Regions from separate parts of the Rhizobium sp. BR 249 genome, predicted to be linked through region 2. Evidence: riboswitches for the same ligand, from Rfam matches in the RefSeq annotation. Region 2 holds a riboswitch; each other region holds the start of a gene.
What was found. Region 2 has a riboswitch for cobalamin ahead of bluB (5,6-dimethylbenzimidazole synthase). Riboswitches for the same ligand answer to the same signal wherever they lie in the genome.

Region 1 (3,269 bases), on a different contig from region 2:
GGCCAGAAGCAGATGCATTCTCTATCCTCGGACGAGCGCTTCGATCGCCTTGCGCACCGCGCCCTGATCCATCTCGTGCAGGCCGATGACGACGAGGCGCGTGCCGCGCGTTTCGCCCTGCGCCCAGGCGCGGTCGAAATACTGGTCGATACGGGCACCCACGGCCTGCAGCTGCAGGCGCATCGGCTTGCCGGAAACGTCGACGAAGCCCTTGAGGCGCAGCACGTCATGCTCGGCAATGACGCCCTTCAGCTTCTCGACGAACACAGCCGTATCGGCGATTGCGCCGAGCTCGACGACGAAACTGTCGAACTCATCGTGGTCATGCGGCTCGCCATCCTCATGCTCCAGTTCGTGATGGGACTTGCGGTTGGCGATATCGTCTTCCGTGCCGATGCCGAGGCCGAGCAGCACGCTGGCCGGCACCTCGCCATTCCTGGCTTCGATCATCACCGGCTTGCGGGCAATGCGCGAGGCGACTTCGCTCTTCACGCGGCCGAGACCGTCGGCGTCGATCAGATCGGTCTTGTTGAGCACGATCAGGTCGGCACAGGTCAGCTGGTCCTCGAACAGTTCCTCGATCGGGCTTTCATGATCCAGCGATTCATCCTCGGCGCGGCGCGCATCGACGGCATCGTGATCGTCGGCAAAACGGCCGGCCGCGACGGCGGCGCTATCGACCACGGTGATGACGCCGTCCACGGTGACTTCGCTGCGAATATCCGGCCAGTTGAAGGCGGCGACGAGCGGCTGCGGCAGGGCAAGGCCCGAGGTTTCGATGACGATATGATCCGGGCGCTGGTCGCGCTCCAGAAGCTTGGTCATGGTCGGAATGAAATCGTCGGCGACCGTGCAGCAGATGCAGCCATTGGTCAGCTCGATGATGTCGTCCTCGGTGCAGTTTTCCGCCCCGCAGCCCTTCAGCACATCGCCGTCGACGCCGAGATCGCCGAACTCGTTGATGATGAGCGCGATCTTCTTGCCGCCGGCATTGGTGAGCAGGTTGCGGATCATCGTCGTCTTGCCGGCGCCGAGAAAGCCGGTGATGACGGTTGCGGGGATTTTCTGCTGGTTCATGCACTTAACCCTTCATTTTCAGCGGCAGCCCTGCCGCGACGAAATAAACTTCCGCAGCCTTCGCCGCGATCATCTGGTGCAGCCTTCCAGCATGGTCGCGAAACTCCCGCGCCATGCGGTTCTCCGGCACGATGCCGAGGCCGACTTCATTGGAAACGATGACGAGCCGCGCCTTCGCCTGCGGCAGAAAGGCGGCAAGCGCCGCAGCCTGAACCGCGATATCGCGCCCCTCCATCATCAGATTGGTGAGCCACAGCGTCAGGCAATCGACCAGGATCGCCCTGCCCTCGCCATCGATGGCCGCAAGCCGCTCGGCAAGCTCCAGCGGCTCCTCATGGGTGATCCAGGAGGGGCCACGATCGTCCTTGTGCTGGTCGATACGCGCCTGCATCTCATCGTCCCAGGCCCGGCCGGTGGCGATGTAATGACGATCGAGGCCGGTCGCGATGATGAGGTTTTCGGCGAAGCGGGATTTGCCGGAGCGTGCGCCTCCGAGGATGAGGGTGGTGGTCATGACAACACCGCCAGTAGAGGAAGCGCGCGTGCTCCTCGACCTCCCTCATTCCTGTGCTTGTCACAGGAATCCAGCGTGTCCAAGTCCTTGGGCACGAAAGACTCATTCAACAGCGTTATAGCTTCATTCACCGCGCAGACGCGCGGTGGCTGGATTCCTGTGACAAGCACAGGAATGAGGGAAGAGAGAGAGGCGCGCACCACACAAGGCAGCGCTGAATTCAGTCGTTCAGCCAAAACAACCTCCGTGCTGGCAGCGGGCGCTTTGCCCAGGGGTGGGCTTTTCGCCCGGCACGGGATGGCAGGTCTCCTGGCTCGCGGGTATCGGCCGCGATCGGGGCAAACCGTTTCCGGTCGCCCTGATCGTGCCGGCGGATCTGCCTCGCCTTCCCGGCTGCATTGGCGAAGAGGTGGACGATTCGTAGAAATAGAGGCGTCCGGCCCCGGTTGATCACCATGCATGTCCAGTGGCTTTTCCGGCATCTCCTCCGCTTCGCCCGCCCGCACCATTGCTGGCTGCCGGCGAAAAGGGCTCGATGCCGGATGGAAGACCCTGACCGCTCTACAGTCGCGGGGTCGGCTGTGATGAAGGCGCCCGGTTTGGGTCCACCCCGTCACATTCCCTTTTCATCCGGAAGGGCGCAACGCCGATCCGGAACCATCCGTTATGTCAGGATGGTTAGGCAAGCCGGGGATTGAAGTCAACCGGCCTTCGCAGCCGCTCTCGGCGCGGATTACCTGCGGCTTCCAAGCCAATACGACTGACTCTACCGGAAATATCGTCTTTTATCAGAGGCTTACGTTATGAATATTTGATCGGCGCGCCGGCTTTTCGCCGCAATTCCGTTGCAAGCGGACTGCACCGTCACCCTTGACCGGGTCTCTCCCCGCCTAGTTGTCTAGCCATGCTTATGAAATTGGATCGGCGCCGCCTGCGCGCGCTGCGTGTTTTCTTCGACCCGGGGCGGCTGCGCGCGCTGACCCGCCGCAGCGAGGTCGGCCTGTCGCTGGCAGGCGCCGTCGTCGGCATCGCCTCGGGACTTGCCGTCACCGGCATGAGCTTCGTTTCCAATGAACTGCACCAGCTGGTCTTCGGTATCTCGGACGACGAAAGGCTGAGTTCATCGCTGATCGACGACAAGCTGCTGCTGCTCACCGCTCCCGTCATGGGCGGCCTGCTGCTCGGGCTGCTGTTCTTCGTGCTGGCGAAACGGCGAAAGAAGCCGATGGTCGACCCGATCGAGGCCAATGCGCTGCATGGCGGCCGCCTGTCGCTCACCGACAGCATCATCGTCGCCGTGCAGAACCTGATTTCCAACGGTTTCGGCGCCTCCGTCGGCCTGGAGGCCGGCTATACCCAGCTTGCCGCAGGCCTCGCCTCGAAATTCGGCCTGAAGCTGCAGCTTCGCCGCTCCGACCTGCGCGTCCTCGTCGGCTGCGGCGCGGCCGGCGCCATCGCCGCCGCCTTCAACGCACCGCTGACCGGCGCCTTCTATGCCTTCGAGCTGATCATCGGCACCTATACGATCGTGTCGCTGACGCCGGTCGTCACCTCCGCCCTCGTGTCCACGCTCGTCGCAAGGCTGCTTGCCGAGGGTGATTTCACCATCGATATCGGCAGCTTCGGTTCGGTCGTGCCGGCCGACTATGTCCCGGCCCTGCTGCTCGGCGTCTTCTGC
Region 2 (3,269 bases):
TCACCAGTCCGACGCCGGCTGCAACCTCATCGCCCGATACATTGATCAGGTTCTTGATTTCCTTCGCGGCATTTGCCGAGCGCTGGGCGAGTTCACGCACTTCCTGGGCGACGACCGCAAAGCCCTTACCGGCCTCGCCGGCTCGCGCGGCCTCGACGCCGGCGTTCAGCGCCAGCAGGTTGGTCTGGAAGGCGATCTCGTCGATGACGCCGATGATGCGGCCGATCTGGCTGGAAGAGGTCTGTATCCGGTCCATCGCTCCGATGGCATCACGCACCACCGTGGCCGAGACATGCGCGCTGCGCTTCGTCTCCTCGACCAGCTGCCCGGCACTTTCGGCCCGCTGCGACGATGTTCTGACCGTCGTCGTCACCTCATCGAGCGCTGCCGCGGTTTCTTCCAGTGCTGCCGCCTGCTGCTCGGTGCGTTTCGCGAGCTGATCCGCGGAGGATGCCAGCTCGCTCGAGCCGCCTTCGACTGCGACGGAGGCGGTCTTGATCTCGGTCAGCGCGGCTGCGACCGCTTCGACCATGCGGTTGAAATCCTGCCGCAATTTATCGAATTCGGGGCCGAGGTCGGCGAGGCGCGTGGAGAAGTCACCTGCGGCAAGCCGTTCCAATGCATTGGCGAGCGTGTTCATTACCAGCCGCTGGGTGTTGCTCGACTCTTCCGTCAAGGATGCGTTGCGCGCCCTTTCGGCATCGAGAGAGGCGCTCTGCTCGGCAGCAGCCCGTTCCCTTTCGACCTTCACAATCGCTTCCTCACGGAAAACCTCCAGCGCCCGCGCGAGGAAGCCGATTTCGTCGCCATTTTCCCTATAGGTGACGGGAGAGGCCAGGTCGCCTTTCTGCAGAGCGCTGATTCTTCCACTGAGGATTCTGAGCGGGCGGCCGACGAGGCTTCGCATGGCGAGAAGGAATGCGATGACGGCCATGGCGGTGATCACCGATTGCGTGATCAGCGAAACGAAGACTTTCTGCTGGACTTCGGCAGCGATCTTCTCGACGGACCAGTTCGTCACGATGTAACCGGTGGCCTTGCCCGACTTGTCCAGCGGGAGGGGCGCGATGATCGTGACGACACCGGCCGACACTCCGCCGTCGTCGATCGTCGTTTTTTCCGGCTTGGCACCGAGGCTCTTCTTCAAATCGTCGGTTGCAGGCAAGCCGCCGATGCCGTCGCGTGTCCAGGTATCGACGGCGGCGAGATCCGCGTTGAAAGCGGCAAACTGCACGAGGTCGAGCGAGGGATCGTCGCGGTAGAGCGAATAGGCCTCTCTAACGGCATTCGCCTTGCCCCATTTCACGCCGCCGGCGGCCACGGATGCGAACTGTTCCACATCCTTGGACCAGTTCGTTTTGGCGCTATCGATCAATGCCTGGGTTTCATGCATCCAGGTGTAGGCGGCGAAAGCAGAGATGCCGCAGAGATTGACGGCGACGATGATTGCCGACAGCTTGGCTGTCAGAGGCATCGTTTTTAGAAAATGGAACATGCCGCGGGGCCTCGAAACGCAGCGCAGTCGGAGCTGCTCTCGACTGGCCTATCAACACGGGCATCGACGCCGGCGGTCGCAGCATGAGCACTCATGCCCATGTCCTCCTTGCAACCCAAAACGCGCAATTGCAGTCTGTATTTTTTTTGTAAAGAAATGATAAAGTGAAAGGGCTTTGGTGCGCATTATCCGGCTCGGCTTGCCGCAGCCCCCGTTTCCTGAAATAGATGCGCCGTCAGGTGCCCGCCGTCGAGGCGGGAGAATCGGGAATCCGGTGCAAGGCCGGAACGTGCCCAACGCTGTAAGGCCGACGTCTGCCGTTCAACACGCCACTGGTTTTCGCCGGGAAGGCTGCGGCAGACGGATGACGCCAAGTCAGAAGACCGGCCTGGCGAGATAGACCCAACCCGCGCGGACGGCGGGCGGTTGCGTTGTTGGGGATTTGACGATGCGACCCTTTGACGAGGATGCCCTGTCAGCGGCATCCGGTTTTTCCATGGCCGAACGCGAGGCCGTCTATCACGCGATCATGACGCGGCGGGACGTTCGCAGCCAGTTTCTGCCCGATCCCTTGCCTGACGATGTCGTGGAGCGGCTGCTGACGGCTGCCCATCACGCGCCTTCCGTCGGCTTCATGCAGCCGTGGAACTTCGTTCTGGTTCGAAGCGCCGAGGTGAGGGCTGAGGTGCGCGATGCCTTCGTGAAGGCGAACGAGGAGGCGGCGCTGATGTTCGAAGGCGAGCGGCGGCAGGCATACCGCTCGCTGAAGCTCGAAGGGATCGTCGAGGCGCCGCTCGGCATATGCGTGACCTGCGATCCCACGCGCAGCGGCAGCGTGGTGCTTGGGCGCACGCACAATCCCAGGATGGATAGCTATTCCACAGTCTGCGCGATCCAGAACCTCTGGCTTGCGGCCCGCGCCGAAGGCATCGGCATCGGCTGGGTCAGCATTTTTCGCGAAGACGATCTGAAAGCCATTCTCGGCATACCCGATCATATCGAGGTGGTCGCCTGGCTTTGCGCCGGCTTCGTCGACCGGCTCTATGACGAGCCCGAACTCGCGGTCAAAGGCTGGCGGCAAAGGATGCCGCTCGAAGAACTGGTCTTTCACGATGAATGGGGGCGGAGTGAGCGCTGATCAGCGTCGCAATCATTGCTGCTGGGGCTGCGGGCCGGGGTTTGCCGGATTGGCAAGGTCGATCGAGCCCTGGTCGCCGGCCAGGAATTGCGGGCCGACCTGGCGGACCTTGTTCTGCGTGGGATCGTAAGGACGTTCCGGAACGGATGGCTGCTGCGGCGGCGGCGCTACCGCGGCATCCTTTGCCGGCGGATTGGTATGGATGGTGGTGATCGAACCCTGCTGCGGCGGTTGGCTCAGAGCCTGCTTGCCGCGCATCTCATTGTAGTAGGCGGTGAGATTGCAGGCGCAGGCGTTTTTTTCGCCGGGTGCGCGGTTCTTATAGGCGAATGCGTTCTTCATGGCGCTGTAGGGCGTGCCTGTCGCCACCGAGATCATGTTCGAGGCTTCCGTGCTCCTGACGTCGCGATAGAAGAGCTGGGTCTCGATGCCGGGGCACATCTTGGCGCAGGTTTCGGCGTCCCGGCCGAAATCGACCGACGTGGCGTTCGAGCTGATCGGAAAGAAGCCGCCGTCGCAGCTGCGCACGCACATGGTACTGACGGGTGAAAGCATCTGGGCTTGCGGCAGGCCGTAACGCGGGTCGATCTCTCCTCCGCCGCCGAGCGGAATGAAGGTGTCGCCGCGCATTGCCTG
Region 3 (3,269 bases), on a different contig from region 2:
GTGGCTGTCCAGTCGGCCTTCGCCTGTGCGGTGGCGCGCAGCTCCATTTCCTTGCGCAGGTCGGCGATGCGCAGCACGGAATAGATGAAGCTCATGGCGCCGGCGATGCCGAGGGCAAGAATGAGCTTGTTCGCTCCGTACTTGCCGAAACCGGTCATGAAGGAGACGAGGCCGTCGTCGAAGTGCAGCAGCGTGCTGAGGATCCAGAGGGTTACTCCGAACACCACGACTGACACGCATTGCCTTCCGGCCCTGCTTTGGAAAAACGCCGGCATTATTGCCTTCTCCATCTCCACCCTGCGCCGAGGTATCACGAAAATCTGAAATGTTCGTTGAAACCAGAAGGCGAATTGTTGGAGAAGCAGCCTGTTTCGGCGCTACAGGGGCAGCGATTGCGCTGCGGCCGTTCGTCGGCGCGGCTGGGAAGACAGGGGAGTCGGGTTGAACGGCGAGGGGAGAGAGCGGGAAGAACGAGGGCGAGCGTGCTGCCGCATCGCTCGCCCTGTCTCGCTTTTTCAGGCGGTGACGATCAGCAGCGGGACGCTGACGACCAGACCGACCAGAATTACGGTGAACGTCGCAACCCGCATCAAACGCAGGCGCCGCGTACGCTCCCCACTCCAATCATATGTCATGTCTTCCATCTCCTTGGGACAAGGAAGTAGTCCCGGTCAAACCCGGTTCAATAGAGATGACGCTATTTGCTTGCGTAAGGCTGGACAGTATGAGGGGTATCTAATTCTCTAGAAGCGCAGTGACCAGCGCTGTCCATTGCTGGTCATACGAACGACCGCCAGCGGCTCGACGTCGATGAGCCAGAAGGACGGGAGCGGCGCCTCAAGCACATGCGCGGTCGCCGCCCGGATGACGGCCGGGTGGGTGACGGCGATCACATGGCCTCCGAGCAGGGATTGCTCGTCCATCCAGCCGGCGACGCGCCTGCGCAGGCCGAGAAAGCTCTCGCCTCCGTGTGGGGCGGCTTCCGGATCGCTCATCCAGACCACGAGATTCTCCGGCTCTTCAGTCCCGATCGCCGCTATCGATCTGCCGGCCCAGCGGCCATTGTCGCAGTCGGCAAGCCGCTGTTCCATTTCGGCTTCGAGACCGAGTGCTGCAGCGGTCTGGCGGGCGCGCAAAGCCGGGCTGGTGACGATACGGTCGGCGTGGGGCAGGCGGGCCATCCTGCCGGCTTCCTCGACCGCTTTGTCTTCCAGCGGTTCGTCGAGCGGAAACAGGGCCTTGCGGCTTGCCGCCGTCGCGCCGTGGCAGATCCAGGTGAGGCGCGTATTCACCATCGTTCCGATCTCCGCAATGTGGTGGGGACGGCGCTTTGCCGGCTCGTGAAGTTTCGTTGACAGTCTCTCCGGCGTGCAGATATAACCGTGGCGTTGCGGGTTTGGAAGCCGGTGGAAATCCGGCGCGGTCGCGCCACTGTGACCAGCGTGTCGAAACTTCTTCGCGCTGGAAGTCAGACCCTGCCGCACAACACTCTTTCGACTGAACGCGTCATTCCGGAGGAATACATGTCTGACACTACTTTTGCACCTGTCGCGGCACCGGCGCCGATCCCGGTAGGGGAAATCCTGCCCTGGGCGATCTTTGGCGGCCTGCTGATGCTGATCGTTCTCTATTTTGTCGGCACCGAGGAAGGCGCGATGGCGCTGTTCAACGGCATGTATGTGCACGAATTCGTGCATGACGCCCGCCATCTCCTCGGCTTTCCCTGCCACTAAAGCGCATCGCGATCTTTCAGATTCGCTTCTCGCGCTTTAGGTCTTTGTTTTACGCATGTCGTTCTCGCAAAACCGCTGCACAGTTTTGCGCGACATGCTTAGGGGGATACTGACATGGTTGGAAATCTTCTGCTTCGCGGCATGCTCGCGGGCGTGATTGCCGGCATCCTGATTTTTGCCTTTGCCCATACCTTCGGCGAGCCGCTGGTCGATGCGGCGATCGCCTTCGAGGAGGCGAGTGCCCAGGCGGCCGGCGAAGCCGCCGAACCTGAGATCGTCAGCCGGGCCACGCAGGCCGGTCTCGGCCTTTTCACCGGCGTCATGGCCTACAGCATTGCTGTCGGCGGGCTTTTTTCGCTTGCCTTCGCTTTCGTGCACGGCCGCCTCAGCAGCCTTTCGCCGCGCGGCACCTCGGCCGTCATCGCCATTGCCGCCTTCGTGGCGGTCGTTCTGGTTCCTGCCGTCAAATATCCGGCCAATCCGCCGGCGGTCGGCAATCCCGATACGATCGGTGTCAGGACCGAGCTGTTCTTCCTGATGATCGTCGTTTCGCTCGCCTCGCTGATTGCGGCGGTGGCGCTTTCGCGCCGCCTTGCCGGACGCTTCGGTCTCTGGAACGGCGCGATCATCGCCGGCTCCGCCTATCTCGTCTTCATCGGTGCGGTTCTCTATCTCTTGCCGCCGATCAACGAGGTGCCGGAGAATTTCTCGGCGATGGTGCTCTGGCGGTTCCGCACGACCACGCTCGGAATGCACGCGATCCTTTGGGCAGCGCTCGGTATTGTTTTCGGAGCGCTGGCCGAAAGGCGTCTCGGCGCCAAGAGTGGTCTACGGCCAGCTTTCCGGTGATCCGGCGCGACGACAGGCTTGGTGTTCTCCTTGGGGCAAGCCTGCTTCTCATCATCGCCGGTGACGCCTGCGCGCATTCTCGCAGCGCAGGCGGCAGCCATGGCGGTATCGATATCCCGGAAATTTCCCACGGCGAGATGGCAGTGATTTCGGACTATCGCCGTGGGATCATCGACCTCGCATCCCGTGCAGTCGATACCAACGAGCCGTTCCGCCGCGTGCTGAACTATGCCGAGATCCAATATTCCTATTGCCTGTGGGGCAGGGTGCCGGGCAGCGTGACGGACGAGGAAAGTCCGTTCAACGAATGCGCCCATGCCTATCTCGCGGCAACGAAAGCCGTGCTGATGGCGATGCGGGAGATGCCGCTGGAGGCGCCTGCAGCAGGAGAAATCATCTCCGCCGTCGACGCCGATATGGTGCGGCGTGGGCTTGCGCTCGTCACCTGCCAGTTCAGCGGCGAGGCCTTTAACACGGCCGATATCATCAAGCCGCGCTGGAGCAAGATACCACTTCATTTCGCCAGCATGGCGTCACTGGCGGGGCTTGCCGCCTTGTTGGGGTTTGCCGTCCTGGCGCTTCGCCGTTTCCTGCGGCCGAAGGCTCAATCGTCGGAATAACGCTGCTCGCGCCACGGATCACCAAGCATGTGGTAGCCGTTCTTTTCCCAGAAACCGGCCTCATCGG

Region 1: linked by a shared signal. The riboswitch ahead of cobU (bifunctional adenosylcobinamide kinase/adenosylcobinamide-phosphate guanylyltransferase) and the one ahead of bluB (5,6-dimethylbenzimidazole synthase) in region 2 are both predicted to bind cobalamin.
Region 3: linked by a shared signal. The riboswitch ahead of QD408_RS05370 (CbtB domain-containing protein) and the one ahead of bluB (5,6-dimethylbenzimidazole synthase) in region 2 are both predicted to bind cobalamin.

What each region holds. Positions count from the first base shown of each region.
Region 1 is NZ_JARWKX010000026.1:2,297-5,565, forward strand. Features, by position in the region: partial or broken gene cobN (cobaltochelatase subunit CobN) at 1-18, opposite strand, end outside; gene cobW (cobalamin biosynthesis protein CobW) at 22-1,077, opposite strand; gene cobU (bifunctional adenosylcobinamide kinase/adenosylcobinamide-phosphate guanylyltransferase) at 1,082-1,591, opposite strand; cobalamin riboswitch at 1,873-2,268, opposite strand; gene QD408_RS21690 (chloride channel protein) at 2,496-3,269, shown strand, end outside.
Region 2 is NZ_JARWKX010000024.1:77,105-80,373, reverse strand. Features, by position in the region: gene QD408_RS21175 (methyl-accepting chemotaxis protein) at 1-1,495, opposite strand, end outside; cobalamin riboswitch at 1,716-1,902, shown strand; gene bluB (5,6-dimethylbenzimidazole synthase) at 1,944-2,633, shown strand; gene QD408_RS21165 (DUF2865 domain-containing protein) at 2,646-3,269, opposite strand, start outside.
Region 3 is NZ_JARWKX010000004.1:28,918-32,186, reverse strand. Features, by position in the region: gene QD408_RS05380 (putative bifunctional diguanylate cyclase/phosphodiesterase) at 1-275, opposite strand, end outside; gene QD408_RS05375 (histidine phosphatase family protein) at 744-1,292, opposite strand; cobalamin riboswitch at 1,348-1,498, shown strand; gene QD408_RS05370 (CbtB domain-containing protein) at 1,524-1,733, shown strand; gene QD408_RS05365 (CbtA family protein) at 1,848-2,582, shown strand; gene QD408_RS05360 (hypothetical protein) at 2,579-3,202, shown strand; gene QD408_RS05355 (sulfite oxidase-like oxidoreductase) at 3,187-3,269, opposite strand, start outside.